DNA from 2 places in the Caballeronia sp. LZ019 genome. Region 2 is predicted to be linked to the other one. Evidence: predicted binding sites of a transcription regulator. Region 2 holds the regulator's gene; the other holds the start of a gene.
What was found. Region 2 encodes FliA, which starts transcription of late flagellar genes. Its sites were predicted from a motif close to CTAAAGTTTNNNNNNNNNNNGCCGNTA; they were not measured.

Region 1 (15,366 bases), 770 kb from region 2:
GCTCATCAATCGCGTGCGGCGCGCCATCGTGATGTCCGAGGGGCGGCAGATCACCGCGCGGGACCTGGAGCTCGGCGAGTACGTCGAGGTCGCGCCGGTGTCGCTTGCGCAGGCGCGCGAAGCGGCGGAGCGGCAGGCCATCGAACTCGCGCTCTTGCGTCATCGCGGGCGCCTCGGGGATGCCGCGCAAGAACTGGGCATTTCGCGGGTCACGCTGTATCGGCTGCTGAGCGCGCACGGCATGCGTCACATCGAGGTCGACGCGCCGCCGGAGCACGCCACGCGCGGCTGACGCACGCTTCATCGCTTCACGGAACGGGCGCCCGAAGGCGCCCGTTTTCCTTTGCCCGACGCAAAAGCAGCGCATGGGCCTGCTTGGTAAAATCGTTGTCTTCACGCGGCTCGTGCCGGCATCCAAGGAACATCAATGAAACAGTATCTCGAGCTCGTCCAGACGATCCTCGATACCGGCGCCTGGCAGGAAAACCGCACGGGCATCCGCACCATCAGCATGCCGGGCGCAATGTTGCGCTTCGACTTGCAGCAAGGTTTCCCCGCCGTGACGACGAAGAAGCTCGCGTTCAAATCCGCGATTGGGGAAATGGTGGGCTTTCTGCGCGCCTCGCGCAGCGCGGCGGACTTTCGCGCGCTCGGCTGCAAGGTCTGGGACGCGAACGCGAACGAAAATCCGCAATGGCTCGAGAACCCGTATCGCCAGGGAACGGACGATCTCGGCGATGTCTACGGCGTGCAGTGGCGCCAATGGCCGGCATACAAGCTGATCGATGCAAGCGCGGGCGATCAGATCGCCGATGCGACCAACCGCGGCTATGAACTGGTGACGAGCTTCGTCGAGAGCGGGCACGAGAAGGTGCTGCTGTACAAGGCGATCGACCAGTTGCGCCAGTGTCTGGATACGATCATCGAGCGCCCGACCGACCGGCGCATTCTGTTTCATGCGTGGAACCCCGCCAAGCTCGATGAAATCGCGCTGCCCGCGTGTCACTTGCTGTATCAGTTCCTGCCCAACGTGACGAAGCGCGAAATCTCGCTGTGCCTGTATATCCGCAGCAACGACGTAGGCCTCGGCACGCCGTTCAATCTCACCGAAGGCGCGGCGCTGCTGCATCTGGTCGGGCGGCTGACGGGGTACACACCCCGCTGGTTCACTTACTTCATCGGCGATGCGCACATCTACGAGAATCAACTCGACATGCTGAACGAGCAGCTGAAGCGCGAGCCGTATCCCGCGCCGCAACTCATCATCTCGGACCGCGTGCCGGATTACGCTGTCACGAAGCGCTACGAACCGGAGTGGCTGGAGAAAGTCGAGCCGGCGGATTTCGCGCTCGAAGGTTATCGGCATCACGATCCCATCAGCGCGCCGATGGCCGTCTGATCCGGCGTTGCAACGCGCATCGCGCGCTACGCACGCCGTTGCGATAAAAACTCATCGAAATGCCGCTGCCCGGCGGGCGTCACGCGCAGCACGCGACGCTTCGCCGTGCGCTCGATCCATCCGCGTTCTTCACACGCACGAAGCAGCGCCGCGCCCAACGCGCCGCCGAGATGCGGACGCCGCTCGCTCCAGTCGATGCACGTGCACGCAAAGCGCCGGCGCCGCGCGCGCTGCGCCTCCATGTCGATGCCCAGTTCCGCGAACGCTTGCGCGCCGTCGGGCGTGGCGTCGAGCGTGTCCGGTCCGTGCGTCGCCGCTGCCAGCCAGTTGCGCGCGATCATGCCGTCGAAAAGCCGCACGGACAGTTCGCCCGCGAGATGGTCGTAGCAGGTGCGGGCGTAGCGCATGTCGAGCGGCACGGCGCTCGGGCGATGCTCCGGCGCGCGTTGCGGCGCGCTCGCGCGGGCGAGGTTCGCGAGCGCTTCGATGGCCGCCGCGATATCCGCCGTCGCAATCCTGTAATAGCGATGCCTTCCGCTGACTTCCAGCGCCAGCAGTCCGCCTTCGGTCAGACGCGCGAGATGCCCGCTCGCGGCCGACGGCGAGACGCCCGCGATCATCGTCAGTTCGCCGGCGGGGCGCGCCGCGCCGTCCATCAGTGACCAGAGCATGGCCGCGCGGCCCGGATCGGCGAGCAACGCGCCGATGCGCGAAAGCCCGGGGAAGTGCCGGGCGCGGGAGTCGTCGTCGTTCATGTCGATGCAGCCACGAAGCGGAAGATGCCTCAATCGTAGCGCGCGCCCGCAACCGACGTTTCACGCCCGCATGAAATGTCGATGCCGCCGCCCCGGCGCTAGAATGGCCGGGTCGTCTCAAGAGCAGGGAGTCCAGCATGTCCAGATTCATCGCCGCCGCCGCGCTCGGCGTTCTCGTTCTGTGCGCAGGATGTGCGGGCGGCGCGTCGTCATCGTCGGCGGGTTCGGGCGGCAGCATCACGATGTACGGCACGATCGATCAGGGCGTCGTGGTCCACAACTAGCGGACCTATAATCGGCGCTTCGCCAATTCGCCTCGCTTCTCGCCATGAACTCGCCGATCCCGTCTTCCGCTTCCTCATCGCCATCCGCCCTGCGCGACGGCCGCGCCGAAACCACCTTCCGTTTTCTTGCCGAACCGACGTCGGTCAACTTCGGCGGCAAGGTGCACGGCGGCGCGCTGATGAAATGGATCGACGAAACGGCCTACGCGTGCGCCGCGATGTGGTCGGGGCGCTATGCGGTCACGGTGAGCGTCGGCAACATTCGCTTCCGGCGGCCGATTCTCGTCGGCAATCTGGTGGAGTTGCGCGCGCGCGTGGTCGCGACGGGCCGCACGAGCATGCACATCCATATTTCGGTGCATGCAGGCGATCCGAAAGTCGGCGAGCTTGCGCAGACCACGGATTGCCTGATGGTCTTCGTCGCCGTCGATGAAACCGGCCAGCCGACGCCCGTGCCCGCGTTCGTGCCGGAGTCGGACGAGGAAAAGCGCCTCGCCCGGTACGCGATGGACGTGAAAGACGCGCTAGACGCGATCGTCGAACTGAAGCCGGAAGAAGTCGCGGCGGGCAAGGTCTGACCGCCGCGCTTCGTACGGGAAGTTGCTTACTTGTTGCCGACCATGTCCTGCGGCTTCACCCACTCGTCGAACTGCTGCTCGGTCACATGCCCGAGCGCGAGCGCGGCGGCCTTCAGCGTCGTGCCTTCCTTGTGCGCTTTCTTCGCGATCTGCGCGGCCTTGTCGTAGCCGATGTGCGGGTTGAGCGCCGTCACCAGCATCAGCGATTCGTTGAGCAGGCTGTCGATGCGCTGCTCGTTCGCCTCGATGCCGACCGCGCAGTTGTCGTTGAAGCTCTGCGCGCCGTCCGCGAGCAGGCGGACCGACTGCAGCACGTTATGCGCGATCATCGGCCGGAACACGTTGAGCTCGAAGTTGCCGCTCGCGCCGCCGATATTCACCGCGACGTCGTTGCCGAACACCTGACAGCAGAGCATCGTCACCGCTTCGGACTGCGTCGGGTTGACCTTGCCCGGCATGATCGAACTGCCCGGCTCGTTTTCCGGAATCGACAGTTCGCCCAGCCCGCAGCGCGGCCCGCTCGCCAGCCAGCGGATGTCGTTGGCGATTTTCATCATGCTCGCGGCCACCGTCTTGAGCGCGCCGTGCGCGGCGACGAGCGCATCGGCGGCGGCCATCACCTCGAACTTGTTGGGCGCGGTCTCGAAGGGCAGGCCGGTCAGCTTGCCGATCGCCGACGCGACCTTCGCCGCGAATTCCGGATGCGCGTTCAGGCCCGTGCCGACCGCCGTGCCGCCCTGCGCGAGCTGATACAGATGCGGCAGCGTCGCTTCCACGTGGCGAATGCCCTGATCGAGTTGCGCGACGTAGCCGGAGAATTCCTGCCCGAGCGTGAGCGGCGTCGCGTCCTGCAAATGCGTGCGGCCGATTTTCACGATATCCACGAACTGCTTCGACTTGCTGTCGAGCGTTTCGCGCAGCGTCTTCAGCGACGGAACCAGATGCCGGACGATCGCGTATGCGGCGGCGACGTGCATGGCGGTCGGAAACACATCGTTCGATGACTGCCCGCGGTTCACGTCGTCGTTGGGATGGACGAGGCGCTCTTCGCCGCGCGGCCCGCCGAGTATCTCGCTCGCGCGATTGGCGATCACCTCGTTCAGATTCATGTTGGTCTGCGTGCCGGAGCCCGTCTGCCAGACGGCGAGCGGGAATTCGTCCGGATGCTTGCCGTCGATGATCTCGTCGGCGGCCTGCATGATCGCCTGCGCCTTTTTGGCGTCGAGCACCTTCAGGTCCGCGTTCACTTCGGCGGCGGCGCGCTTGACGATTGCAAGCGCGGTGATGAGTTCGGGCGACTGCTTCTCCGACGAGATCTTGAAGTTCTGCAAAGAACGCTGCGTCTGCGCGCCCCAAAGCTTCGCGTTCGGCACGGCGATCTCGCCGAACGTGTCCTTCTCCATGCGTACGTCGCCTTGCGCGTTCTGGGTCATGGTCCGAAGTTCCTCGTGAGATTGATCAAAGCTGCTTGTCGACGGGCAGCATCTTGAAGATGCCCGTCATCAGGTTCCGATAAAAGCCGGCTTCGGGATCGAAGTTGTAGGTGACGGTCCCTTTGTCTTCCTGCGTCGTCCAGACGAGTCCCGATTGCGGCGAGCCGGTGCGGCGCAAGTCCGCGATCACCGCCGCACTCGCCAGTTCGACGCGATAACTCGCTTGCGGCGTGATCCCGCGATCGAACAGCCCGGCAGCTTCTTCGGCGACCGGTTTGCTGTGGATCACGAGCGCGAGTTCGGTGTTGAGCTGAGCCGAGCGCGGATCGAGATTCATCGAGCCGATCACGAGGATACTCCGATCGATTACATAGGCCTTGGCGTGCAAACTCGCCCGCGATTGCGAGCCGAAGAGACCCGCGCGCGGCCGGCCTTCGCCTTCGGCCTGCATCGGCTTGAATTCGTACAGTTCGACGCCGTTCTGCAGCAGCGGAATGCGATAGGGCGCATAACCTGCCTGGACGGCGACGGCATCCGTGGCGGCGAGCGAGTTCGTCAGCACGGCGACGCGCACCTGCCGCCGCGTGAGGTCGGCGAGCGCTTTCACGCCGGCGTCGTGCGGCACGAAGTAGGGCGAAAGAATCAAGAACTCCTGCTGCGCGTGCTTGAGCAGGTCGACGAGGCGCGTCATCGGCGGGCTCTTGTAGTCGTCGCTCGGATGCTCGATTTTCGACGGCGAGTCCACCTTGAATTCGGTCGGCGCCCAGGTGAGGCCCATTTCCTGACGCGCGATCTGCTGGGCGAGCGGCGTGGCGTTGAGCGGCTTCGCGTTGAGCGGATCGGCGTTCTTGCGCCAGTGCGCGCGCAGGTCGTCGCGCGTCTTGTCCAGTTCCGAAGGGTCGAACTTCTGCTTGTTCAGCGCGCGCAACGGGTAGGAGAGCGTGCTGTTCCAGTAATCGTCGAAGCTCGCGGATATCTGTTGCGTGACCGGGCCGGCGGCGAACGCGTCGAGGTCGCGAAACTGCAGCGTCGGGCTGGCGCTGAAATATTCATCGCCCAGGTTGCGTCCGCCGACGATGGCGATCTGGTTGTCCGCGATCATCGCCTTGTTGTGCATGCGGCGCGTGAAGTGATCCAGATTCGTGAAGACGTTGCGCGCACGTTCCGAGAAACTGCGCTGTGCGCTGCCATATGGATTGAAGACGCGAATCTCGATGTTGTCGTGAGAGTTCAGCGCCGCCATGATGCGGTCGATGTCCTTGAAGTTGAGGTCGTCGACCAGCATGCGGACGCGCACGCCGCGATCCGCGGCATGGAGCGCGGCGCCCAGCAACAGCTTGCCCGTGTTGTCTTCCTCGGCGATGTAGTACTGCATGTCGAGCGTTTTCGTCGCCGCGCGGGCGAGCGCGATGCGCGCCTGCAGCGCGTCCGTGCCGGTCGGCAACAGGCGCACCGCCGATTCGTTCGGATGCTGCTTCTCGAGTGTTGCGAGCGCGGTGGCGAGCGGCGTCTCATCAGTCGGCGCGAGCGCGTGGCTCGGCGGACGATAAAACTCTGTCGCGGGCGGACGCGTGGCGCAGGCGGTGAGGCCGAGGGTCATCGCGACGAACGTGCCGACGAGGCGCACTCTGAGCCTCGGCGCGGCGCTCCTCGCCGATGTTCCCTGCTTTGCGACCTTTGCGGCCTTTGCGACGTGATGTGAAGCTGTTGGCAATCCCCGGCTTTCCGACACTTTTCTTCCTCTTCTTTTGATTGTCTTGGCCCGGCTCATGTCGACGCGAGCGCGGTATGTGCCTTCGCGACGAGCAAATATCGTGCTCGGCGATCAGACGTTCGTCAGAAGATTCTAAAGCGACGGGCGGTTCGACGCGCCGACGGACCGGGGCCATCGACGGGAAAGAAGGCGGCAACGACCGCCGCATCGGCGGGCGGTCGTGTGCCAGACAAGCGGGGATCGCGGCTACTTCGCTGCCGGCGACTTCACGCTGGGCGTCGCGAGCGTGTTGTTGCTCGTCGCGGGCGCGGCGGGCGCGATCTCGCTATTGGTGCTGCTCGGCAGGCCGGTGCCCTTGGTGGACATGCCGCTGTCCGAACGGGTCGTGCCCGGCGTGCCATAGCCGCCGGTTGCGCCGTTCACCTGATTCGCCGGGCTGGCCGTGCTGCCTGCGGCGCCCCCGCCGTTCGCGCCGCCGCCTCCGCCTCCGCCCGCTCCGCCGGCTTGGGCATACGCGCCGCCGGCCAACGTGAGCGCGGAGACGGCCGCGATCAACGTGCTGATTGCCTTGTTCATGGTTCGGCCTCCTTTATCGGATTCGGTATAGGGATGCAGACGTTCGCCGCCTGCCCGAGATCAGGGCGCAACGATCGTGCCGCGCGACGGCGCGTCCGCATCGGCTGATTCGCCGGTTACCTCGGGCCGTGCCGCTGTTTCGCGCCGCCTCCGGCGCCGTGGTCCTTGCCGGCCTTGGTGTGGTTCGCAGCGTGCTGCCCGCTGGCCGGTTTGTCGCTGGACGTCGTCGCCGGCTTGCCGGAATTGGCTTCGGCCTTGGCGTCCTGTTCAGTCTGACTGCTCGGCGGTGCTGTCTTCATGTGTCCATCCTCCCTCGTTGCATGACGTCGAAAACGGATCGGCCGGCCAGCGAATCGCCAGTTGCAGCCATCCGGACAACGTTTTTGCAAGCGTTGTTCCAGCCAGGCCGGCGCACATCGACAGGACGAAAAAAAGCCCGCTCGGCAGAGCGGGCTATAACCCCTGTTACTGGAGTCTCAAGGAGGAGACGGGTTGATCGTACCAACGCGGCGCACGCGGACCAACCAAGCATTCCTGCTTTGCATATGCGTCCGCGCTACGCCGTTCGGCGCGACGCCGGCTCGACCGGCACCGCCGCCTGCCCCCCGCCCGAGTCGACGAGCCGTCTGCTGATGCGATGAAAGCGCAGCGTCATCAGCACCGCGACACTCGCCAGGCCTGCCGCGAGCCCCCACCACAATCCCTTCGCGCCGAGGCCGAAGTGAAACGCGAGCACGTAGCCCGTCGGGAAACCGACGCCCCAGTAGCCGAACGCCGCCGCGAGCATCGGTATGCGCGTGTCCTTCAGGCCGCGCAGGCAGCCGGAACCGACCGTCTGCATCCCGTCGACGATCTGGAACACCGCCGCCACGCCGAGCAGCGACGCCGCCAGCGACACGGTATGCGCGTTGGCGGGATCGTCGAGATGAAGATACAGCCCGACGATCGCGTGCGGCGCGACGATGAGCACGAGTCCCGAGCACATCATGAAGCCGACGCCGAGCGCAAGCGCGACGAACCCCGCATGACGCGCGGCCACCGGCACGCCCGCGCCGACCCAGTAGCCGACGCGCACGTTCGCCGCCTGCCCAATGGCAAGCGGCACCATGAACGCCACCGACGCCACGTTGAGCGCGATCTGATGCGCCGCGAGCGGTGCTTCGCCGAGCAGGCCGACCATCATGCCGGTGGCGAGAAAGAGCGTCGATTCGACGCCATAGGTGATCGCGACCGGCCAGCCGATGCCGAACAGCTCGCCCATCAACGGCAGATGCGGACGCGCCGCCACCACGAAGTGCCGGTAACGCGGCCGCAAGTGCAGCAACGCGACGAGCGCGAACGCCGTCAGCCAGACGGTGATGGTCGTCGCCGCAGCCGAGCCCAGGAAGCCTTCGCGCGGCAGTCCGTATGCACCGTGAATCAGCCCGTAGTTGAGAAAGCCGTTGATGAACACGCCGCCGATGGACACCCACAAGAGCCGCTTCGCCGCGCCGATCGCCGGAAGAAAGGCGCGCATCATGCCGATGCCGATCAGGCTGCCCGGCGTCCCCCAGCGCAGCACGGCGCAGTATTCGCCGACGTTGCGCGCGAGCGTCGCCGGTTCGTGGAACGCGAGCAGGATCGGCTCGGCGTAGCTCAACAGGACGAACGCGGGGACGGCGAGCAGCACGGAAAGCAGCAGCCCCGTCCAGTAGATGCGCGGCACGCGTTCCTCCGCGTTCGCGCCGCGCGCATGCGCCACCGATACGCTCACCGAAGTGAGCACGCCCTGCAGCAGCGTGACAACGACGAAGAAGAGGTTCGCGCCGAGCCCGCCCGCGGCGAGCGCGTCGGGGCCGAGCGAGCCGAGCAGGATGGTGTCGGTGACGCCCATCGCCATTTGCGAAAGCTGCGCGATGGCGAGCGGCGCCGCGAGCCGCGCCGTATCGACGGCGTGACGGGATAGCGTCGGCGGTCCCTGATGCGCGGGTTGAGCGCGCGTGGTGTGCGATTGCATGATCGAAAAAGAGAGCGACTGGTCGCGGCGATCGTGCGTCGCAGAGGCGATGAACGGCTCGAACGCCGGCGCTGAAACCGGAACGAAAGACGACTAGCTTATTGCGTCGCGCGCGGCATGTCGATGTCGCGGCGGGTTATGGCGGGCTTTACGCAATCGCGCGGCGCGCACGCGCAATGCCGATGCCTTCAGGCGGGCGCGCGCACGCGGATCTTCTGGCCGTCGATCATCACGACCTGACCTGCGCGGATCTTGCACGTCTTGCGCAGTTCCACCTTGCCGTCGACGGTGACATCGCCCATTGCGACGCGCGCCTTCGCCGAGCCACCGCTGTCGGCGAGACCCATCAGCTTGAGCAGGTTGTGAAGTTCGACGTAATCGCCCGTGAGGGTGAATTGAAGCTGCGGCATGGCGGGCGGAAACAAACGTGTTGAAGACGGCCATGATAATGCATCGGGTACGCGTCGTGCTCCTGCTTTCCCCGACCGCGAACGATCGGACGTATTTGATGATGCATCCGAACGTCGGCGAAAAAGCGCTAAATGTAGCCAAGTGCAACCATGCGTAACAGTGACTGCACAGGCGAAACTCGGCGATCGACCGCCCGGTCTGTAGATTTGATCGATGCAGCTTCGGTCATCTTCCAAACGACACGCGCCGCGCGCAACCTTGCGAGACCACGCGCCGGCGCTACCAAAAGAGAGGACTAGCTCATGACTAAGGCTCGAATTCTGATGATCGGCACCGCCTTCGCCGCCCTGGCCGCCACCGGCGCGCAAGCCCAGACCGCGCAGCCGATGCAGGCCGCCCCCGGCGCCGATGCGCAAATCTCGACGCAGGCCCAGCAGCCGATGACGCCCCCGCAGCAGAACATCGTCGCGCCCGCGCCGACCGATCCGCTGGTGCAGAAGCGCAATGCCGACGCGCAGGCAAACGCCGAATACAAGGCGTCGAAGAAGGCGTCGAAGGCCGAGATGAAGGCCGCGAAGAAGGAAGCGAACGCGCAATACAAGGAAGAAGTGCGCAACGCGAAGATCAACAAGAAGGCCGACAAGGCCGCCGCAAAGGACGAGCTGAACGCCGCTGCCGACCGCACGCCGAAGGACGAGGGCGAGCAGCACTAAGCGGGCGACTGCGAGCGATGGCCGCGAGGTTCCTGACGGAGCTTCGCGGTTCCACACAGGGGAGGACACCATGACACGACGTAAGAATGCACTGCTGGCGGCGCTCGTCGTCGGCGCGCTGACCAGCGTGAGCGCGGTATCGGTCGCGCAGGCGGACGACACGACGCCGACGCACGCCGACAAGAAGGCCGCGAAGAAGCAGGCCGAAGCCGACAAGGACGCGGCCGTCGCACAGGCGAAGGCCGACAAGAAGAAGACGGAATCGCAATCGGAAGCGAACGAAGCCGCCGCGGATGCGAAGCTGAAGGACGCCAAAAAGGCGGACTGAGCGGCGCATTTCTGTACGAAGGCGGCCCGGGCTATTCACCCGGGCCGTCGTCTTTTTGGGGCCAAAAGCCGAGCCCTGACAAAGACTTGCACGGGCGGGTTGTATGGATATACAGTGTCGCGTCACTGCTTACCGTCATCCAATCTCGTGCTCACGCTTCCCGACATCGCCGCCGATTCTCCCGAGACCGAAGAACAGGCCGCAGCAGCCTATCTCGCGAAGCTGAACGATGCGCAACGTCGGGCCGTCGAATTCGGGGTCGATGGACCGGGCCGCTGCGGCGGGCCGCTGCTCGTCATTGCGGGCGCGGGGTCGGGGAAGACGAACACGCTTGCGCATCGCGTGGCGCATCTGCTGGTCAAGGGCGCGGACCCGCATCGCATTCTGCTGCTCACGTTCTCGCGCCGCGCGGCGCTCGAAATGACGCGGCGGGTGTCGCGTATCGCGAGAAATGCGCTCGGCAACAAAAGCGCCCTCGCGCAAGGGCTGACGTGGTCGGGCACCTTCCACGGCGTCGGCGCACGGCTGTTGCGCGATTACGCCGAGATCGTCGGGCTCGCGCCCTCGTTCACGATCAACGACCGTGAAGATTCCGCCGATCTGATGAACCTCGTGCGCCACGAACTCGGACTGTCGTCGAAGGAAAAGCGCTTCCCGGCGAAGTCCACGTGCTTCGCCATTTATTCGCGCGTGATCAACACGGGCGCGTCCTTGAGCCATGTGCTCGACAAGTCGTATCCGTGGTGCCGCGAGTGGGAAGCCGATCTCAAGCGCCTGTTCGCCGCCTATGTCAGCGCCAAGCAATCGCAAAGCGTCCTCGATTACGACGACCTGCTGCTCTACTGGTCGCATCTCGCGGCTGAGCCGGCCATCGCCGCCGATCTGTCGAGCCGTTTCGATCATGTGCTCGTCGACGAGTATCAGGACACCAATCGCCTGCAGGCGACCATCCTTCTCGCGATGAAACCCGACGGGCGCGGCCTCACCGTCGTCGGCGACGATGCGCAGTCCATCTATTCGTTTCGCGGCGCGACCGTGCGCAACATCCTGGATTTTCCGCAGCACTTCGATCCGCCCGCCGCGACCGTGACGCTCGATCGGAACTACCGCTCGACGCAGCCGATTCTCGAAGCGTCGAACGCGGTCATCGGCCTCGCCGCCGAGCGCTACACGAAGGACTTATGGACCGACAAGGCATCGGCGCAGAAGCCGCGTGTCGTCTCCGTCGCCGATGAGGCCGATCAGGCGCGCTATGTCGTCGAGAAAGTGCTGGAGGCGCGCGAGGGCGGCATGAAGCTCAAATCGCAGGCCGTGCTGTTTCGCGCGGCCCATCACAGCGCGGCGCTCGAGATCGAGCTGACGCGAAAGAACATTCCGTTCGTGAAGTTCGGCGGACTGAAGTTCCTCGATTCGGTCCATGTGAAAGACGTGCTCGCCGTGCTGCGCTGGGCGGAGAATCCACGCGACCGCGTCGCGGGGTTCCGGGTCGCGCAACTGCTACCGGGCGTCGGGCCGGCTATCGCCGGACGCCTGCTCGATGGCGTCGCGCAGAACGAGCGCCCCGCCGATGCGATCGCGGCGTTCAGCGCGCCGGCACGCGCGAGCGAAGACTGGCCGCGCTTCGTCGGGCTGATGGCGAAGCTGTGCGGGCGCGAATCCGGCTGGCCCGCCGAGTTCGAAATGATCCGCCGATGGTACGAGCCGCATCTCGAGCGCAATCACGAGGACGCGGCCATCCGCATCGGCGACGTCATGCAGATGGAGAGCATCGCGTCAACGTATCCGACGCGCGAGCGCTTTCTCACCGAACTGACGCTCGATCCGCCGGACGCGACGAGCGATGAATCGGGCGTGCCGCTCATCGACGAAGACTACCTGATCCTCTCGACCATCCATTCCGCGAAGGGGCAGGAGTGGCGCAACGTGTTCGTGCTGAACGGCGTGGACGGCTGCATTCCGTCCGATCTCGGCACCGGCAGCGAAGAAGAAGTCGACGAAGAGCGCCGCCTGCTGTATGTCGCGATGACGCGGGCGAAGGAAGACCTGCACGTCATCACGCCGCAGCGCTTCTACGTCCACAATCAGACGAATCTCGGCGACCGGCACGTGTGGGCGCAGCGCACGCGCTTCATTCCGCCGCATCTGCTGCCGCATTTCGAGGCCGCCGCGTGGCCGCCGGTTCCCGTGGCCGCCGCCCCGACGGCAGCGGGACTCGCCGCCGCCGCGAAGGCGAAGATCGATATCGCCGCGCGGCTCAAGGGAATGTGGGAGTAGCGGCCGGATGCGTTAGCGGGAGGCCCGCGTCGCGCCTGCCGCTCGCGGCGCGTGTCCGAAGATGCTGCGCAGCCACGCGGCAAACCGCGTGAAGCCGTCGTAGGGCTCTTCGACGAACAGTTCCGGCCGCAGCGAGCGCAGATATTCGAGCAACTGCTGCGCTTCCTGTTTCTGCACCGAACCGTAGAAGATGTTGAGCCACAGCAGCGCGCGCAGTTCGCCGAGCTTCTCGCGCGCCGTCGAGCCGACGTTCGTTTCCACCGCGACCTTCGCGTCGTACACACGCTGACGCAGCGAATCGGCGAGCCGCCAGGCGGGTGTCTGCATCTTTTCCTCGACCTCGCGGATATCGACTGCCGCCGACTTGATCTGCGAGGCGAGCACGTCTACCTGCGACGCATCGCCGTTCGCCTCGGTGACGATCGCGGCGGCCCATTCGCGCGAAGCCTTCAACAGATCCTCGGCGCTCCAGTCGGAACGGATCGCGAATGCGAAGCCGTGTTCCGCCGCCTGACGAATGAGGATTTCGACGACATCGGGGAACTCCTTGTCGAGCGCGCGCTTGGCCCATGCGTACTGGCCGTGCGTGAGCATGCGCTGCACGGCCTGCTCGGTGAGCGGCGTGGGATTGTCGAGCAGCTTCGCACGCAGGAAGTCCTCGAACGACGGCGTGATGAACTGAGGGTCGAGCTTGAGCGAGAGACGCAGGAACGCCTCGAAATCGCGTTGCAGCGAAGCGATCGTTTCGTCGCGCAACGAAAGGGTGATTTGGCGCATGTCGGTTTCCGGTTCCGCGCGTGGGGCGGCCGGTGGCCCCCCTGGCAGGAGATGCTGTCGGCCTGCCGCCAGGCAGAGCGGAGGCCATTCGAACCTGATATCGGCGCGGGAGCCGGAAACTTGAGGGCGTTTGTAAGGCGCGTCGTACCCGATGCAAATGGCCTAGCGCAGCACGACCAATTGCCAGAAGAAAAACACCGCGAGCGATACGGCGATCGTCAGCAGCGCGCGCCTCGTCAACGCGCACACGACGACCGCGACCGCCGCGGCCACGAGCTGCGGATTGCGCCACGAGAGTTCCGCGCCGTTGCCGTGCGGCGAGACGGTCATCGGCACGATGATCGCGGTCAGCACCGTCACCGGGACGAAGCCGAGCGCGGTCCGCACGACGGGCGGGAAGGCGAGCCGCTCGCCGAGCACGAACACGGCCGCACGGATCAGATAGGTGACGAGCGCCATGCCGAGAATGAGCAAAACGTAGTTCATCGCGCGCGCTCCTTTTTCAGACGCGGTTTCGCATCGATCATCGTGAGCACCATGCCGACGGCGACGCCCACGAGCACGGCCGCGAGCAGCCCGAGCTTGTAGGGCCAGTCCTGCCACGCGAACGACAGCACCCCGGACGCCAGCGCCGCCGTGACGAAGCGCGCCGCGACGAGTTGCGGCACGATGATCGCGATGAACGTCGCGACCATCGCGAAGTCGAGGCCGAGTGACTTGAGGCCCGGAAACGCCGCGCCGAAAAAGAGGCCGATGAGCGTCCACGCCTGCCAGTTCAGGTACATCGCGACGCCGGAGCCGAGGAAGTAGTGCGGCCCGATTTCGCCCGCCGCGCGCTTCTGATAATGGGCATAGGCGACGGCGAACACTTCGTCGGTCATGAGGCCGGCGAGCGCCCAGCGCCAGCGCGCGGGCAGATGGGCGACGTACGGCGCGAGCGTCGCCGAATACAGGATGTGCCGCAGATTGACGACGAAAGTGGTGGCCCAGATGACGGCGAAGCTGGCGTTCCCCGCGATCATCCCGACTGCGATGAACTGCGCCGATCCCGCGAACACCGCGAGCGACATGAGCTGGCCGTGCCACAGCGCGAGCGGACTCGCCGTGACGAGGGTGCCGAAGATGACGCCGAACGGCGCGGCGCCGATCATCATCGGAATGGTGTCGCGCGCGCCGGCGGCGAATTCGGTGAGCGCGCTGGGGGATGATGCGGTCAAGATGGTCCTCCTACGGCGTGTGACGTGTTGCCAGGTTGCGGAGGATATCCGGTCGTGACGCGGCGGGATAGTCTGTCCGTGCGGCGCGTGATGCGGTGCGCCTGCTTCACGGGCCGTCCGCTAGCTCGCAGCGTTTGGCGGCTCGGGCCGCTGCTCCCAGTCGATCGGCTCGTTCAAAGTCAGATGCAAGCGCGTTCGCAGTTCCGGGTGGACGTGAGCCTGAACAAGAAGCGCCATTCCGCCAATCTGTCGGGCGTGTTCGTCGGTCACAGGCGCCGAACGGTTGTCCGGCGCATCCGTGGGGACATCAAAGACGAAACCCGCTCGCTCGATCGCCGACTGGACGTCGTCCCGCCGCACGTTGCACAGCTGAAGTTGTTGCGTGTCCTCGTCGTAGAAAACGATGGTGGCACGTAGACGTTTGGACATAGTCAGTTCATTGCACGGACGAGTCATAGCCGATCCAGTCAGCCTACAGCTTCGCCGGCTCGCGTGCCGTACTCACTTCACCGGAATCGCCGTTCCCTGCGGCACCGGCACGGCGGTCACGCTGTTCTTCGCGCTGCCGCTCGCGATGCGGTCGCTGTAGGTCAGATAGACGAGCGTATTGCGCTTCGCATCGACGATCCGCACCACGTGCAGCGTCTTGAAGATGAAGGACATGCGATCCGTGAACACATCGCTCTTCTGTTTGAGCGGCTCCTTGAACGCGACCGGCCCGACCTGACGGCACGCGATCGACGCCTCAGTCGGGTCTTCCGCGATGCCGAGCGTGCCCTTCACGCCGCCCGTGCGCGCACGCGACACATAGCAGGTGACGCCGCCGACGAGCGGATCGTCGTAGGCCTCGACGCTCACGCGGTCCGAGCCGGTGATGCGGAAGTTCGTGTTGACGCTCGCGATTTCCTCCG
Region 2 (15,366 bases):
CATGGCGATGCGCCTGATGGGCGAGCAGTTCGTCACCGGCGAGACGATCTCCGAAGCGCTCGCGAACAGCCGCAAGTTCGAAGCGCGCGGTTTCCGCTACTCGTACGACATGCTCGGCGAAGCCGCGACGACCGAGGAAGACGCACAACGCTACTACGCATCCTACGAGCAGGCGATTCACGCCATCGGCAAGGCGGCGGGCGGGCGCGGCATCTACGAAGGTCCCGGCATCTCCATCAAGCTTTCCGCGCTGCATCCGCGCTATTCGCGCTCGCAACAAGAGCGCACGATGACCGAACTGCTGCCGCGCGTGCGCGCGCTGGCGCAGCTCGCGCGCCGTTATGACATCGGGCTGAATATCGACGCCGAAGAAGCCGACCGTCTCGAGTTGTCGCTGGATCTGCTCGAAGCGCTGTGCTTCGATCCCGAACTCGCGGGCTGGAACGGCATCGGCTTCGTGGTGCAGGGGTATCAGAAGCGTTGCCCGTTCGTGATCGACTATCTGATCGATCTCGCGCGCCGCAGCCGTCATCGCTTGATGATTCGCCTCGTGAAAGGCGCGTACTGGGATACCGAAATCAAGCGCGCGCAAGTAGACGGCCTCGAAGGCTATCCGGTGTACACGCGCAAGATCTACACGGACATTTCGTACCTCGCGTGCGCGAAGAAGCTGCTCGCGGCGCCCGATGCCGTCTATCCGCAATTCGCGACGCACAACGCGTACACGCTGTCGGCCATCTATCACCTGGCGGGCCAGAATTATTACCCCGGCCAGTACGAATTCCAGTGCCTGCACGGCATGGGCGAGCCGCTCTACGAAGAAGTCACCGGCCGCGACAAGCTGAACCGTCCGTGCCGTGTGTATGCGCCGGTCGGCACGCACGAAACGCTGCTCGCTTATCTCGTGCGCCGTCTGCTCGAGAACGGCGCGAACACGTCGTTCGTGAACCGCATCGCGGATGAATCCGTGCCGGTGAAGGATCTCGTGCAGGACCCGATCGAAGAAGCGCAGAAGATCGTTCCGCTCGGCGCGCCGCACGCGAAGATTCCGCTGCCGCGCCAGCTTTACGGCAACGAGCGCCTCAACTCGATGGGCCTCGATCTGTCGAATGAGCATCGGCTGGCGTCGCTGTCGTCGGCGTTGCTCGCGAGCGGCAATCATCCGTGGCAGGCCGCGCCGATGCTCGAAGGCGGTTCGCTCGCCGACGGCGTTGCGCGCGATATCCGCAATCCGGCCGATCACCGCGATGTGGTCGGCACCGTGGTTGAAGCGTCGTCGGAACAGGTGAGCGCCGCGCTCGCGAACGCGATGGCCGCCGCGCCGATCTGGCAGGCGACGCCCGTCGAGGATCGCGCCGACTGCCTCTCGCGCGCCGCCGATCTGCTCGAAGCGCAAATGCACACGCTGATGGGCCTCATCATCCGCGAGGCCGGCAAGTCGCTGCCGAACGCGATTGCGGAGATACGCGAAGCCGTCGATTTCCTGCGTTATTACGCGTCGCAAATTCGCGCGGAGTTTTCGAACGATACGCATCGTCCGCTGGGTCCGGTGGTCTGCATCAGCCCGTGGAACTTCCCGCTGGCGATTTTCATGGGTCAGGTCGCGGCGGCGCTCGCAGCCGGCAATCCCGTGCTCGCGAAGCCTGCGGAACAGACGCCGCTGATCGCCGCGCAAGCGGTGCGCATCTTGCGCGAAGCCGGCGTGCCGGCGGGCGCGGTGCAACTGCTGCCGGGCGATGGCGAAACCGTGGGCGCGGCGCTCGTCGCCGATGCGCGCACGCGCGCCGTCATGTTCACCGGCTCGACGGAAGTCGCGCGCCTCATCAACAAGACGCTGTCGGAGCGGCTCGATTCGGAAGGCCGCCCGATTCCGCTGATCGCGGAAACCGGTGGCCAGAACGCGATGATCGTCGATTCGTCGGCGCTCGCGGAACAGGTCGTCGCCGACGTGATGCAGTCATCGTTCGATTCCGCCGGTCAACGCTGCTCGGCGCTGCGCGTTCTGTGCCTGCAGGACGATGTCGCCGATCGCACGCTCGAAATGCTCACCGGCGCGATGAAGCAACTCGCGGTGGGCAATCCGGACCGGCTGTCGGTGGATGTCGGCCCGGTCATCGATAAAGACGCGAAGCGCAGCATCGACGCGCACATCGCATCGATGCGCGAGAAGGGCCGCAAGGTCGTGCAACTGCCGCTGCCCGAAGGCTGCGCGCAAGGCACGTTCGTGCCGCCGACGCTGATCGAACTGGAAAGCATCGACGAGTTGAAGCGCGAGGTTTTCGGACCGGTGCTGCATGTGGTGCGTTATCGCCGCGCGTCTCTTGATAAACTGCTCGACCAAATTCGTACGACGGGTTACGGCCTGACGCTCGGCATCCATACGCGCATCGACGAAACCATCGCGCATGTCATCTCGCGCGCGCACGTGGGCAACATCTACGTGAACCGCAACGTGATCGGCGCGGTGGTCGGCGTGCAGCCGTTCGGCGGCGAAGGTCTCTCGGGTACGGGTCCGAAAGCGGGCGGCGCGCTGTATCTGCAGCGCCTGCTGGCCAAGCGTCCGACCGGCTTGCCGAAGTCGCTGGCGAGCACGCTCGTCGTCGATGAAATCGCATCCGGCGACACGCCCGCCGCCGCGCTGACCGCACTGCGCGACTGGGCGATCGGCGAGCGCGATCCGCAGACGGCCGCACGCTGTGACGGCTATCTGCAGCACGTGCTGGCGGGCGCGACGGCGGTGCTGGCCGGCCCGACCGGCGAGCGCAATACGTACACGTTGAGCGCGCGGGGCACGGTGCTGTGCGTGGCATCGACGGAAAGCGGCGCGCGCGCGCAGTTTGCCGCCGCGCTGGCGACGGGCAACAAGGCGCTTTTCGCGGGGTCGGCGGGCGAGCAGCTGGTGGCGTCGTTGCCGGCGTCGCTGAAGGCCCATGCGGCGGTGAGCAAGGATTCCGCAGCGGGCTTCGACGCCGTGTTGTTCGAAGGTGATAGCGATGAACTGCTGTCGCTCGTGAAGGAAATCGCCAAGCGTCCGGGACCGATCGTATCGGTGCAGGGCGTGGCGGCGGGCACCTTCGCCGACGCTGGCCACGACGGCGAAGACTATGCGCTCGAACGTCTGTTGACGGAACGCTCGGTGAGCGTGAACACGGCGGCGGCGGGCGGCAATGCGAATTTGATGACGATCGGTTGAGACGTTCGCGGCGCTCGGTTCAACAAATTCAAACAAACGGCAGCCGGCACGGCGATCCCGGCACAAGCTGCCATCCACACTGGTACTAGGAGAAGCTATGAAGTACACGATGAACAAGCTGGCAGCAGCCCTGACGCTCGCTGGCCTGTCGCTGGCGGGGACCGCGGTTGCACAGCAAGTCGAGGATGTGAAGGTCGGTTTCGCGGGTCCGATGACCGGCGCGCAAGCGCACTACGGCAAGGACTTCCAGAACGGCATCACGCTGGCCGTCGAAGAGTTCAACGCGACGAAGCCGGTGATCGGCGGCAAGCCGGTTCGCATCGTGCTGGATTCGGCGGACGATCAGGCCGACCCGCGCACGGGTACGACTGTCGCGCAGAAGCTGGTCGACGACGGCATCAAGGGCATGCTCGGCCACTTCAACTCGGGCACGACGATTCCGGCTTCGCGCATCTACGCGAACGCGGGCATTCCGCAGATCGCGATGGCGACCGCGCCGGAATACACGACGCAGGGCTTCAAGACCACGTTCCGCATGATGACGTCCGATACGCAGCAGGGTTCGGTCGCGGGCGAGTTCGCGGTGAAGAACCTGAAGGTCAAGAAGATCGCTATCGTCGATGACCGCACGGCTTACGGCCAGGGCCTCGCCGACCAGTTCGAGAAGGCGGCGAAGGCGGCGGGCGGCACGATCGTCGATCGCGAGTTCACGAACGACAAGGCCGTCGACTTCAAGGCGATTCTGACCAAGATCAAGGCGGCGAACCCGGACCTCGTCTATTACGGCGGCGCCGATTCGCAAGCCGGCCCGATGGCCAAGCAGATGAAGACGCTGGGCTTCCGCGCGCCGCTGATGGCGGGCGAAATGGTGAAGACGGACACGTTCCTGAAGATCGCGGGCGACGCGGCCGACGGCACGGTGGCTTCGCTGGCTGGCTTGCCGATGAACGAAATGCCGGGTGGCGCGGCATACGAAGCGAAGTACAAAAAGCGCTTCAACGAAGAAGTGCAGACGTACTCGCCGTACGCCTATGATGGCGCGATGGCCATGTTCAGCGCGATGAAGGCGGCCAACTCGACGGACCCGGCCAAGTATCTGCCGCTGCTTGCGAAGACCGACATGCAGGGCGTGACGGCGAAGCATCTGTCGTATGACGCGAAGGGCGATCTGAAGAACGGCGGGATTACGCTGTACAAGGTCGTCGGCGGCAAGTGGACGACGCTGCAGAGCGTGGGCGGGAAGTAAGGCTTAGGCGTTCAGCCTGCTTGAAACGGCTCGGTTCGCGATTGGCGGCCGGGCCGTTTTGCATTTAGTTTGCCGCTCGAATCTTGCTGGCGAACGGTCCTTTCGATAGCCGAGGCCCATCGGAAGCTGCACCTATTCCACCGGCTTATCGACCCGCTTATACCCCGTCACCATCGCACGAATAAGCTCCTCGCGTGTCCAGACGGTCATCAGCACGGCAGCGGCGATATGCACGCAGGCGAAGATTTCGATGACGAGCGAAAGCCAGGTATGAATCTCCTGCGGCCAGTCTTCGCCCCAGAAAACATCCAGCCGCATGAGCCATCCCGACAGGCCGAGCGCGAGGATCAGGAACCACAGAAAGAGCGCCATCAACCCGCCGAGCGGATTATGTGATCGATGATGAACCGGCCGGCCCGCCGCGAGCGAGCGCAGATGTTCACGCAGACGCGCGCGCGTCGGCCACCACGCCGAGAAACGCGCATTCGCCGAGCCGATGAAACCCCACACGATGCGCGCGACAACCAGCCCCGCCGCGATGTACCCCAGCAGCCGATGCGCGGCATCGGTCGGCCCGAACAGATTCCACACGACGATGCCCGCCACCGTCCAGTGCGTGAGCCGGACCCAGATGTCCCAAACCTTTACGCGCATCGACATGGAAGACAGCTCGCTCAGTCGACTTCGGACTTCACGACATCGAGCGTTTTCGTGTCGTAATAGATTTCGACTTTCTTGCCGTCCTTGTCGTGACCGTAGATCTCGTAGCAGTTGCCGTCGACTTTGAACTTGCGGATCTTGTAGCCCTGCGACTCGATCCTGGCCTTGGCGTCCGACTCCTTCATCCACTCGCCCTTCGGATGCGCCGTGCAATCGGCTTTCGCCAACGCCGCGCCAGAGAAGCCCAGCGCCAATGCAACCGCAAGAATCTTAAGCATCGCTAACTCCCAGTGTTTGGAGCGGATTACTCTACTGCCACCGGGAGTTAACCGCAAGCAAATCGAAAGCTGACGATCAACGCTTGCCTTGTTGACGAATCTGTTCGAGCGTCGCGCCCGGCGTGCTCTGATCTTGCGGAATGCGGATTTCGATGACCGCAGGCAGTCCTGATTCCACGGCGCGATCGAACGCGGGCATGAACTGGTCCGTCGTCTCGACGCGTTCGCCGTGCGCGCCGAACGCCCGCGCATACGCGACGAAATCCGGATTGGTCAGCCCCGTCCCGTGCACGCGATGCGGATAGTGCCGCTCCTGATGCATCCGGATCGTGCCGTATTGCGCGTTATTCACGACGACGAAAATCACGGCCAGCCGATACTGCATCGCCGTCGCGATTTCGTGGCTCGCCATCATGAAGCAGCCGTCGCCGGCGAACGCGATTACCGTGCGGTCCGGATACAGCGACTTCGCCGCGATGGCCGCCGGCACGCCGTAGCCCATCGCGCCGCTCGTCGGTGCGACCTGCGAGCGAAAATGCCGATACGAATAATGCCGATGCAGCCACGTCGCATAATTCCCCGCGCCGTTCGTGAGAATGGCATCGGCGGGGAGGCGTTCGGCGAGCGCGCGCATGATTTCGCCGAGCTGGACATCGCCGACCATCGGCCTGGGCTTGCGCCATTCCAGATACGCGGCATGTGCCGCTTCAGCCGATCCCGCCCACGCGATCCCGGCAGGCGGCTCGAGCGCCGCGAGCATCGAGGCAATCTCCGGCATGCCCGATACAACGGCCAGGTCCGCGCTGTACACGCGCCCCAGTTCCTCCGCGCCCTGATGCACGTGAATGAGCGTCTGCTTCGTCTTCGGGATATCGAGCAGCGTGTAGCCGCCCGTCGTCGATTCGCCCATGCGCGGACCCAGCACGAAGAGCACATCGGCTTCGCGCACGCGGGCAGCGAGCGCCGGATTGATGCCGAGGCCCACGTCGCCCGCATAGTTCGGATGCTCGTTGTTGAGCGTGTCCTGAAAGCGGAAGGCGCAGCCGGCCGGCAACTGCCATCGCTCGATGAAGCGCGCGAAGTCTTGCGTCGCGCCTTCGGTCCAGCCGCTGCCGCCCGCGATCACGAACGGCTTCTCGGCATTGGCGAGCATGTCGCGCAGCCGCTCCATCTGCGCCGGCGAAGGCGATGCCGCCACACGCTGATAACGCGGCGCAGCGGGTACGGCATCGCACGCTTCGGTCAGCATGTCCTCGGGCAGCGCGAGCACGACCGGCCCCGGACGCCCCGCCGTCGCGACGTGAAACGCATGACTCATGTATTCGGGAACGCGGCGCGGATCGTCGATCTGCGCGACCCACTTCGCCATCTGCCCGAACATGCGCCGATAGTCGATTTCCTGAAACGCCTCGCGATCCATGTGGTCGCGCGCGCATTGGCCGATGAGCAGGATCATCGGCGTCGAATCCTGATACGCGGTGTGCACGCCGATGGAGGCGTGCGTGGCTCCCGGCCCGCGCGTCACGATGGCGACGCCCGGCCGGCCGGTCAGCTTGCCGACCGCTTCGGCCATGTTCGCCGCGCCGGCCTCGTGGCGGCACACGATGGTCTGAATCTGGTCCGTTTCGTCGTGCAGCGAATCCAGCACGGCGAGGAAGCTCTCGCCGGGCACGCAGAACACGCGCTCGACGCCGTGATGCACGAGCGCATCGACGACGAGCCGCGCGCCGGTGGTTTGAGTGGAAGCGGGGGAAACATCGGACGCCATGCGTAAAAGTCTCCTGTCTGTTCTGGTTGGCGGATGCGCGCCCTCTAGCTTACGCCGTGGACGGCGCAGCAAGCCGATTCTTTACCCCGATCCGTCCATCAGCCGAAATACCCCTTTTTCACACCCTTTATCCAGCGATAGGCGAAGCGGCTTCTTCGCAATAATGGCTTCACTGAAAAGCGGGCACGTCGAAACATCCGGCGACGCCCGCCTCGCAAAGATCGCAGTCATTCCTCATCGGGGGCAAGTTTGAACATTCGTAAATTCATTGGCGCGAACAGCCGCGACGCACTGCGACAGGTTCGCGAAGCGCTCGGCCCCGATGCAGTCGTGTTGTCGAACCGTACGCTGGACGATGGTTCCGTCGAGATCGTCAGTGTCGCGGATAGCGATATCGCGTCGATTTCGCCGGATGCGCAAGACCTGGCCGTGCCCGCGACGTTCGCGAGCGCCACGCCGCGCGCCGCGCTGGCGCAGGCAGCCGCCGCCGCGGCCAGGCAGGCCGCACCGAATCCGTATGCAAGCGGCGATGTGTTCTCGTCCGTATTCGGCGCGAACACCGACGCGGACGATGAAGCAGCGTCTTCCGCCGACGAAGCGTCCCGCACGATGGCCGATTCCAACCCGTGGCTGATCCAGCATGCGCGACGCATCGCCGAACAAGCGGCGACGCCGTCGAATCGTCCGTTGACGGCATCGTCGGCGATTGCGCGCGGCCTGGGCGTGCCGGTGCCGCCGAAAGCGCAAGGCGTCGACAAGACCGAGACGGCGAATCACGCGTTGCGCCAGCTGGCGCAGCCGAAGATCGACACCCCCGACTGGGCCCGCGAAGCCGCGCAGGTCGCCGCACGCCGCGCCGCGCAAAAGATCAACGCGAGCGCGCCGCAAGCGGAAGCATCGCCGGCATCGACCGAGGGTGCGTTCGATGGCTTGCCCGCGAACGCGGCGGCCGTCGTCACCGAGGCGATCCGCGCCCGCATGGAAGAGGTCGTCAACGAAACGGTGATGAACGAACTGTCGTCGATGCGCTCGATGATGGAAGAACACTTCTCCGGCCTGCTGTGGGGCGATCGCCAGCGCCGCACGCCGAGCAACGCCGTGCTGACCAAGCGCCTGTTCGCTGCCGGATTTTCCGCGCAGCTCGTACGCATGGTCATCGACAACATGCCGGAGATGGAAAGCGCCGAGCACGCGATGGAATGGGTGCAGCAGGTGCTCGAATCGAATCTGCCGGTGATGGCGAGCGAAGACGCGCTGATGGAACGTGGCGGCGTGTTCGCGCTGATGGGCCCGACGGGCGTCGGCAAGACGACGACCACCGCGAAGCTTGCCGCGCGCTGCGTGATGCGCTTCGGCGCAAGCAAGGTCGCGCTGCTGACCACGGACAGCTACCGGATCGGCGCGCACGAGCAACTGCGCATTTTCGGCAAGATTCTCGGCGTCTCGGTGCATGCGGTGAAGGACGCAGCCGACCTGCAACTGGCGCTGTCGGAGTTGCGCAACAAGCACATCGTGCTGATCGACACCATCGGCATGAGCCAGCGCGATCGCACCGTCTCCGACCAGATTTCGATGCTGTGCGGCGCGGGTCATCCGGTGCAGCGCCTGTTGCTGCTCAACGCGACCAGCCACGGCGACACGCTGAACGAAGTCGTGCAGGCGTACAAGAGCGCGGCCGATCAGCCGCCGCTCGCGGGCTGCATCCTGACCAAGCTCGATGAAGCGACGAACCTGGGCGGCGTGCTCGATACGGTTATCCGCTACAAGCTGCCGGTGCATTACGTATCGACCGGACAGAAGGTGCCGGAAAACCTGTACGTGGCGACCAAGCGTTTTCTGATCAAGAGCGCGTTCTGCATTCCGCGCGACGGTTCGCCGTTCGTGCCGCAGGACGAGGAAGTGCCGGCGCTGCTTTCCGCATTGTCCGCGCGTGCCGCGGCCGAACTCCACGAGGTCCGCTTTGGATAAGCTCGTGCTCGACCAGGCTGAAGGCCTGAGACGGTTGCTGACGCGTGCAGGCTCGCGCGTGGTGGCGGTCGCGGGCGGACCGGCGGGCATCGGCTGCACGTCGGCGGTGGTGAATCTCGGTGCGGCGCTCGCCGTGCATGGCAAGGATGTGCTCGTCATCGACGAGCGGCAGAACGGAACATCGGTGAGCCGCATGGCCGGGCTTTCCGGATCGCAGGCGATGAGCGCGGTGATGTCCGGCCGCCACGCGCTGCAGGACGTGGTCACGCGCTCGCCGCTCGGCTTTTCGCTGATCGCCGCGCCTCGCGAGGAACGCGTGAGCCACGATGCCGCGCAGTGCCGCGCGCTGCTCGACGGATCGGCGGACATCGTGCTGATCGATACGCAACTGGATCGGCATGGCGCGTTGTCGTCGCTCGCGGCGCAGGCGCATGACTTTCTGATCGTCACGCGTGCGGCTGCGCCGGCGATCACCGAGGCGTATGCGTGCATGAAGCGTCTGCACTACGCGCATGCGATCGGCCAGTTCCGTGTGCTGATCAATCATGTGCAGAACCCGGCCGATGCAGCGGTCGCGTTCGAGAACCTGTCGGGCGTCGCGAGCCGGTATCTGGCTGTGTCGCTCATGCATGCGGGATATGTGTCCGAGGATGCGCGCATTACTCGGGCGAGGGAGCTGTCGCGTTCGGTGGTGGAGGCGTTTCCGGCTACGGCTGCGGCGCGCGACTATCGCCAGATTGCGGCGGAGCTTCTTCACTGGCCGATGCGTCCCGCGCTTCTTGCGGGCGATGCGGAAATTCAAAACGAAGTGCAGTTTTTGGTTGGCGAGTCTGACAAGGGCGGGCGGGAAGTGGCGCGAAGGGCGCCGATGTTTCCCGGCCATGCATTGAGCAGCACGGCGTCGATGTGATCAAGACAAAGGTGACCCAGATGTACAACGCCCAAGGCAAACTCTCGCAGTCCGACGTGTTGACGCGCTACGCGCCGCTCGTTCGCCGGCTGGGACTGCAGCTCGTCGCCAAGATGCCGGCGAGCGTGGATCTCGACGATCTGATCCAGGCCGGCATGATCGGCCTGATGGATGCGGCGAGCCGTTACAAGGAAGATCAGGGTGCGCAGTTCGAGACGTATGCGAGCCAGCGCATCCGCGGCGCGATGCTCGACGAGTTGCGCGCGAACGACTGGTTGCCGCGCAGCATGCGCAAGACATCGCGCGAGGTGGAATCGGCGGTGCACAAGGTCGAGCAGAGTCTCGGACGTTCGGCGAGCGAGGTGGAGATCGCCGAGCACATGAAGCTGCCGCTCGACGAATATCAGTCGATGCTGCAGGACTTGCACGGCAGCCAGTTGATCTATTACGAAGACTTCGATCGTTCGGCGGATGACGAGCCGTTTCTCGACCGGTATTGCGTGGATCGGTCGGACCCGCTGTCGGCGCTGCTCGATGAGAGCTTGCGCGGGGCGCTGATCGAGGCGATCGATCGGTTGCCGGAGCGGGAGAAGCTCTTGATGAGTCTGTATTACGAGCGCGGGTTGAATCTGCGCGAGATCGGCGCGGTGATGGAAGTCAGCGAGTCGCGCGTTTGCCAGCTGCATAGCCAGGCGGTGGCGAGGCTGCGGGCGAAGTTGCGGGAGCAGGAGTGGACGGGGGTGGAGGCTTGAGGGGGTAGATCCCGCAGCGGCCATCAGCTTCTGCAACGCCTAAGAGATTGAACGTCTGAAGAGCCGCGCGCCTTCAGATTGTCGTGAAGCTAAGCGGATTCGATGCATCGGTTGCCGGTCCGCTTCTTCCGGTCTCCGAAGTGGCATAACCCAGACCTCCAGTCGCCACCGGTTCGCAAATTCGTTTGACGAAGCGGTCTTGGTTCACGCGTTCGGGATGAAGGCGCTGCGTCATAAGGCGGCTTCTTGCAAACGCTCAGGAGCCCAGACATGTTCGATCAATGCGACTACCAATTCGCGCCGGGTCCGCTGTTCCTCCTTCGTGAAAGTGTCGAAGGCCCTGAATGGCAGTTGATGTTCTGCAGCAAACTGCTGGAACTTCGGTTGGTGCTGGTAAGCGCTCGCGTCCAAGCTTGCCGCGTAGAAGTTCTGCTTGGCGTAGTGCGGGCGCTTGTCGGCGAATGACTTGTCTTGCAGACTACGGTTCACGTCGGCAGGCAGCAAAAGGAGGGAAGCCACGTAGTTCCGCCACTCTTGGAACTCCTGCTCGTCTGCGAAGTGCTCGGCCACAGCCTCATAGTCGTCGGCCCAAATGTGCTCGATGTCGAACGGATTCTTGACATCCCGCCTGACTAGTTTGTCGAAGGACTCGGTGCGGCCCGCGCCGGCCTCGGTCGCGGCCGTCAGGCGCGCCAACAGGTGAGCGATATAGCGACGGCTGAATTGATTAAGTCCTAAACCATCAATGCCCGTTCGGCCTCTGGCGACGCTGCCCTCAAACGTTACGTCGTCTTCTTCCAGCTTTTTAGTCAGCGCCTCTACCAACTCCGACAAAGGTTTGCGACGAATATCGCGGCATAGCAGCCACATGGCATACGACACACTTGAGTATCCGACGCGGATGTAGTTCACCACACGGCGCATCAGCCAGATGTCAAGGTAGGTGGCCGTCACGGCTAGCTTCCGACGCACGGTGTCGTCGTCGTCCGTTTCGATGAGCGGCGCCAGCAGCACCGTGCCCTGCCACGTGAAATCGTTGTGAGCGTTGTAGTAGATGGGCTCCAGACCGGGCGTGTAGTGTCGGCTGGCGGCGAGAACGCGCCGGTAGGCTCTAGCGAAGAACGGGAAGCTCTGGGCCATCAGATGCTGATTGGCTTGTGCCTTGCCCAGGCCGAGTTGCACGCTGTGATCGCGCACCCAGCGGTGAAAGACTGATCCGATGAGTTCCCAGTCCTTGTCCACGGCGCCTGCCTTGCGTTCGCGCGTGGAGTCGGCGTATTGCGCGCGTAGCCAAGCCTTGATGCAATTGGCGTCGCGCTCGGGCTCGTGGCTACCGCCCCACGAGATTAGCTCTAGAACCTCGTGCTTCCAGGTCTGGTTAGCGTGCATGCGGGCTTGCGGGTCTTCGATCGGGGCCAGCAAGTAGGCCTTGAGCATGTCCACCGGGCTGAGCGGTTTGCCGCGATCATTCATGGTTTCGAAGATCGCGTACGCGTAGTTGTCGTTGTCAGTGGCGATCTCGATCAAGCCCACCCGCGTGAGGAGCCAGTAGATGAAGTGTGGCAGCGCGTCGCCAAGATCGACCAGCAGGTCGTTGGCCTCGATGTCGCTGTAACGGGCGTACATCGTTTGAATGGACTCATCTTTGCCATCAGGGCTGTAGTCGTAACCCTGGAACAGCGCCTGGATAACTGGAAGGCGCTCGGGGATGTCGAGGTTGAACTTGGGCTCGCCCAAGTTGTCGCTGAAGATCAGGGGCGCCATGGTCTTCGACACCGGCAACTCCCGTGCTTCCGCCGCGCGGTATAGGCAGATGAGCAGCAGCGTAAGCGAAGTCACCCGCTGCTGGCCATCGATCAGATAATTTTTGCCGTTGCGCTTGCTGACGATGATGGAGCCGAGAAAGTATTCACCGTAGCTGCTCACTGCCGGAGTCTCGTCCCCTGCCTGGTACTGAGAGAAGAACTTGGCTTGTAGGTCTGATAGCAGTTCGTCGATATTCTCCTTTTCCCACTTGTACTCGCGCTGATACTCGTCGATGGAGAAGGACTGACTTTGCAGCAATTGCTGCACGCTACGGTAATGCGGTGTGATGGCGCTCATGGCGTGTCCCTCACGCGTCTTGGTTTTGGGTTTCAGCTTGTCGCCGGCCACTTCGACTTGGTCGGCAGTCGGTAGCAGCAGGGTTCTGCCGGTTACCAGCTCTTGCATCATGCCCTGCTCGAAGGCGCGCATTTTGGCGGGTCGTTCTTCTAGGGCGGGAAGGTCGACCTGCATGTCGGACAGGACCTTGCTTCGCGTCAATCAACGGCGGAATGAGGTGGGCATTGATTTTGTCGCCGATATCGGTCTTGCCCTTCAGCGCGATCATGTCCTTGAACCTGGCCCCGTTTGAGATATGCATCGGCGGCGCGAGATTGTCGCTACCGGCGTATTTGTCCCTGATGCACTTGATGAACAGCATGGACAGGGAGTAGTCCTTGTAACTGGCTGGCATCCATGCCGCCACGCAGTTCATCGCAAGAGGCCCAGACGAAGGAGTAGAGGTCTGATTTCTTGATGGCCATGAAGCGGTCAGGCTCGTGTGGTGAGTCGTCGCAAAGGCCGAAATGTTACCCTTCCGGCAGGCGGACATTGCAAAAAGTCATCGCGCGTTGTGGCGAAGTCGTTTCGCGCGATGGGCGCTCCCGATACACAGCAGCAACGGCGTGGGCACTTCAGTAATCCCCAGGTCACCGCCCGAAAGGCGAAGACTGCTTTCCGGCACGAAACCGATACCTGAAGAATAGAAAGGGTGGACTCTTGCTAGGCAAATTATCGTTGGCGCGCCCGGCTGGGATCGAACCAGCAACCCCTGCCTTCGGAGGGCAGTACTCTATCCATTGAGCTACGGGCGCATCTGCTGAGAATCTTGCTTGCGGGGTGCCGGAAGGCGACAGCAAGACCCATGCGAATCCGAGAGGATACCTGTTTTCCGTGCATCCGTCCATGTCAGGCGTTTCAGCGCCACATCCGGCATCGATGAACTGCGGGTAAACGCCCGCCACGCGCTCCATCGCCCCGACGCCTTCCGTTAAACGTTCCGTCTATAATCGACCGTGCCCCTGGCGACGCCAGGGCGAAGCGGTAGCCGTCACGCTGTCTGAACCGACTCAATCAAAAAACGGGAGACGAGACAAGCATGAGCGAAGCACCCCACGGAGCCCCGATCAGGACACCCGGCCAACTCATCGCGGCGGTCATCGCGGGGTTCGGCATCCCGGTCGCCATCATCATCCTGCTCGCCGTCTACGTCGATACCTCGACGCGCACCGGCGCGGGCACCGACATCGACGCCTCCGTGCAAGAGCGCATCGCGCCCGCCGCGAAAGTCGATATCCGCGATGCCAACGCCCCCCGCGTCTATAAAACCGGCGAAGAAGTGTTCAAGGCCGTCTGCTCCGCATGCCATGCGACAGGCACCGCTGGCGCACCCAAGCTCGGCGATGCCGGCGCATGGGCTCCGCGTATCGGCGAAGGCTACGACACGCTGCTGCACAACGCGCTCAACGGCAAAGGTGCGATGCCCCCGCGCGGCGGCGCCAGTCCCGACGACTACAGCGACTTCGAGATCGCGCGCGCCGTCGTCTACATGGCGAACAACGCCGGCGCAAAGTTCGCGGAACCGGCGCAACCCGCACCGGGCGCGGCGGCGGGTGCATCGGCTGCCGCATCCGCTTCGGCGCCGGCCGCCGCTTCCGGCGCGACCGACAACGCCCAGGCCGCAGCCGCCCTCGCTGCGCTGGCCTCAGTGCCGCAGACCGCATCGGCGCCGGCTGCTGGCGCCCAAAGCGCCGATGCCGCGCAAGCCGGCAAGGCGCTCTACGAACAGGTGTGTCAGGCGTGTCACGCGGCAGGCGTACTGAACGCGCCGAAGTTCGGCGACAAGGCGACCTGGGCGCCGCGCCTCAAAGAGCCGATGGAAACCGTCTACAACTACGCGCTTCACGGCAAGGGCGCGATGCCGCCGAAAGGCGGATCGAATGCATCGGACGCGGATGTGAAAGCCGCCGTCGATTACATGGTGAACGCGTCGAAGTAAGGCCGCGGCGATAACAAACCCTGCGCACGTCCCAGGCGTCGCAGGGTTTGCCGTCAGTTCTTCTGCAGCAGCGCCTTCAGCATCGCCATCCGGTCCTTCGGCGACAACGGCGCTTCTTCCGCCGTCGGCGGCGGCGCGTCGTCGAGCAGCATCTCCGGGATAAAGCGCGACGGCTCGCACACCACCGTCTCCCGCGCGCGCTTGCGTTTCTTGCACCAGTTCAGATGCAGGCTGCGCTGCGCCCGCGTGATCGCCACATACATCAGCCGGCGCTCTTCCTCGATGCGGGCATCGTCGATCGGACCGTCATCGTCCGAACTCCCGCGATGCGGCATGATGCCTTCCTCGACGCCCACCAGAAACACGTGCGGATACTCGAGCCCCTTCGACGCATGGACGGTCGAGAGCCGCACCGCGTCCGGGTCCTCGTCCTTGCCTTCCAGCATCGACATCAGCGCGACGGTCTGGATCAGCCCGAGCAGGTTCTTCCCGTCGTCGGTCAGGCCATCG

Region 1: P9255_RS15090 (DUF4088 family protein) is a predicted target of FliA. The motif match lies at 13,337-13,363, and genes of this name have one in related genera.

The regions. Positions count from the first base shown of each region.
Region 1 is NZ_JARTVZ010000005.1:355,939-371,304, reverse strand. It holds gene P9255_RS15160 (sigma-54 dependent transcriptional regulator) at 1-292, shown strand, start outside; gene P9255_RS15155 (thymidylate synthase) at 428-1,399, shown strand; gene P9255_RS15150 (helix-turn-helix transcriptional regulator) at 1,426-2,154, opposite strand; gene P9255_RS15145 (hypothetical protein) at 2,292-2,438, shown strand; gene P9255_RS15140 (acyl-CoA thioesterase) at 2,483-3,016, shown strand; gene fumC (class II fumarate hydratase) at 3,043-4,449, opposite strand; gene P9255_RS15130 (phospholipase D family protein) at 4,475-6,049, opposite strand; gene P9255_RS15125 (hypothetical protein) at 6,410-6,739, opposite strand; gene P9255_RS15120 (hypothetical protein) at 6,856-7,038, opposite strand; gene P9255_RS15115 (MATE family efflux transporter) at 7,296-8,735, opposite strand; gene P9255_RS15110 (RNA-binding S4 domain-containing protein) at 8,924-9,145, opposite strand; gene P9255_RS15105 (hypothetical protein) at 9,449-9,859, shown strand; gene P9255_RS15100 (hypothetical protein) at 9,930-10,187, shown strand; gene P9255_RS15095 (ATP-dependent helicase) at 10,335-12,461, shown strand; gene P9255_RS15090 (DUF4088 family protein) at 12,474-13,238, opposite strand; gene P9255_RS15085 (AzlD domain-containing protein) at 13,401-13,724, opposite strand; gene P9255_RS15080 (AzlC family ABC transporter permease) at 13,721-14,392, opposite strand; gene P9255_RS15075 (hypothetical protein) at 14,576-14,884, opposite strand; gene P9255_RS15070 (CreA family protein) at 14,957-15,366, opposite strand, start outside.
Region 2 is NZ_JARTVZ010000005.1:1,121,596-1,136,961, reverse strand. It holds gene putA (trifunctional transcriptional regulator/proline dehydrogenase/L-glutamate gamma-semialdehyde dehydrogenase) at 1-3,193, shown strand, start outside; gene P9255_RS18745 (branched-chain amino acid ABC transporter substrate-binding protein) at 3,291-4,439, shown strand; gene P9255_RS18740 (cytochrome b/b6 domain-containing protein) at 4,572-5,093, opposite strand; gene P9255_RS18735 (PepSY domain-containing protein) at 5,114-5,377, opposite strand; gene P9255_RS18730 (thiamine pyrophosphate-binding protein) at 5,454-7,145, opposite strand; gene flhF (flagellar biosynthesis protein FlhF) at 7,395-9,113, shown strand; gene P9255_RS18720 (MinD/ParA family protein) at 9,106-10,023, shown strand; gene P9255_RS18715 (RNA polymerase sigma factor FliA) at 10,044-10,775, shown strand; gene P9255_RS18710 (DUF262 domain-containing protein) at 11,007-13,052, opposite strand; tRNA gene P9255_RS18705 (tRNA-Arg) at 13,597-13,672, opposite strand; gene P9255_RS18700 (c-type cytochrome) at 13,957-14,856, shown strand; gene P9255_RS18695 (UvrD-helicase domain-containing protein) at 14,910-15,366, opposite strand, start outside.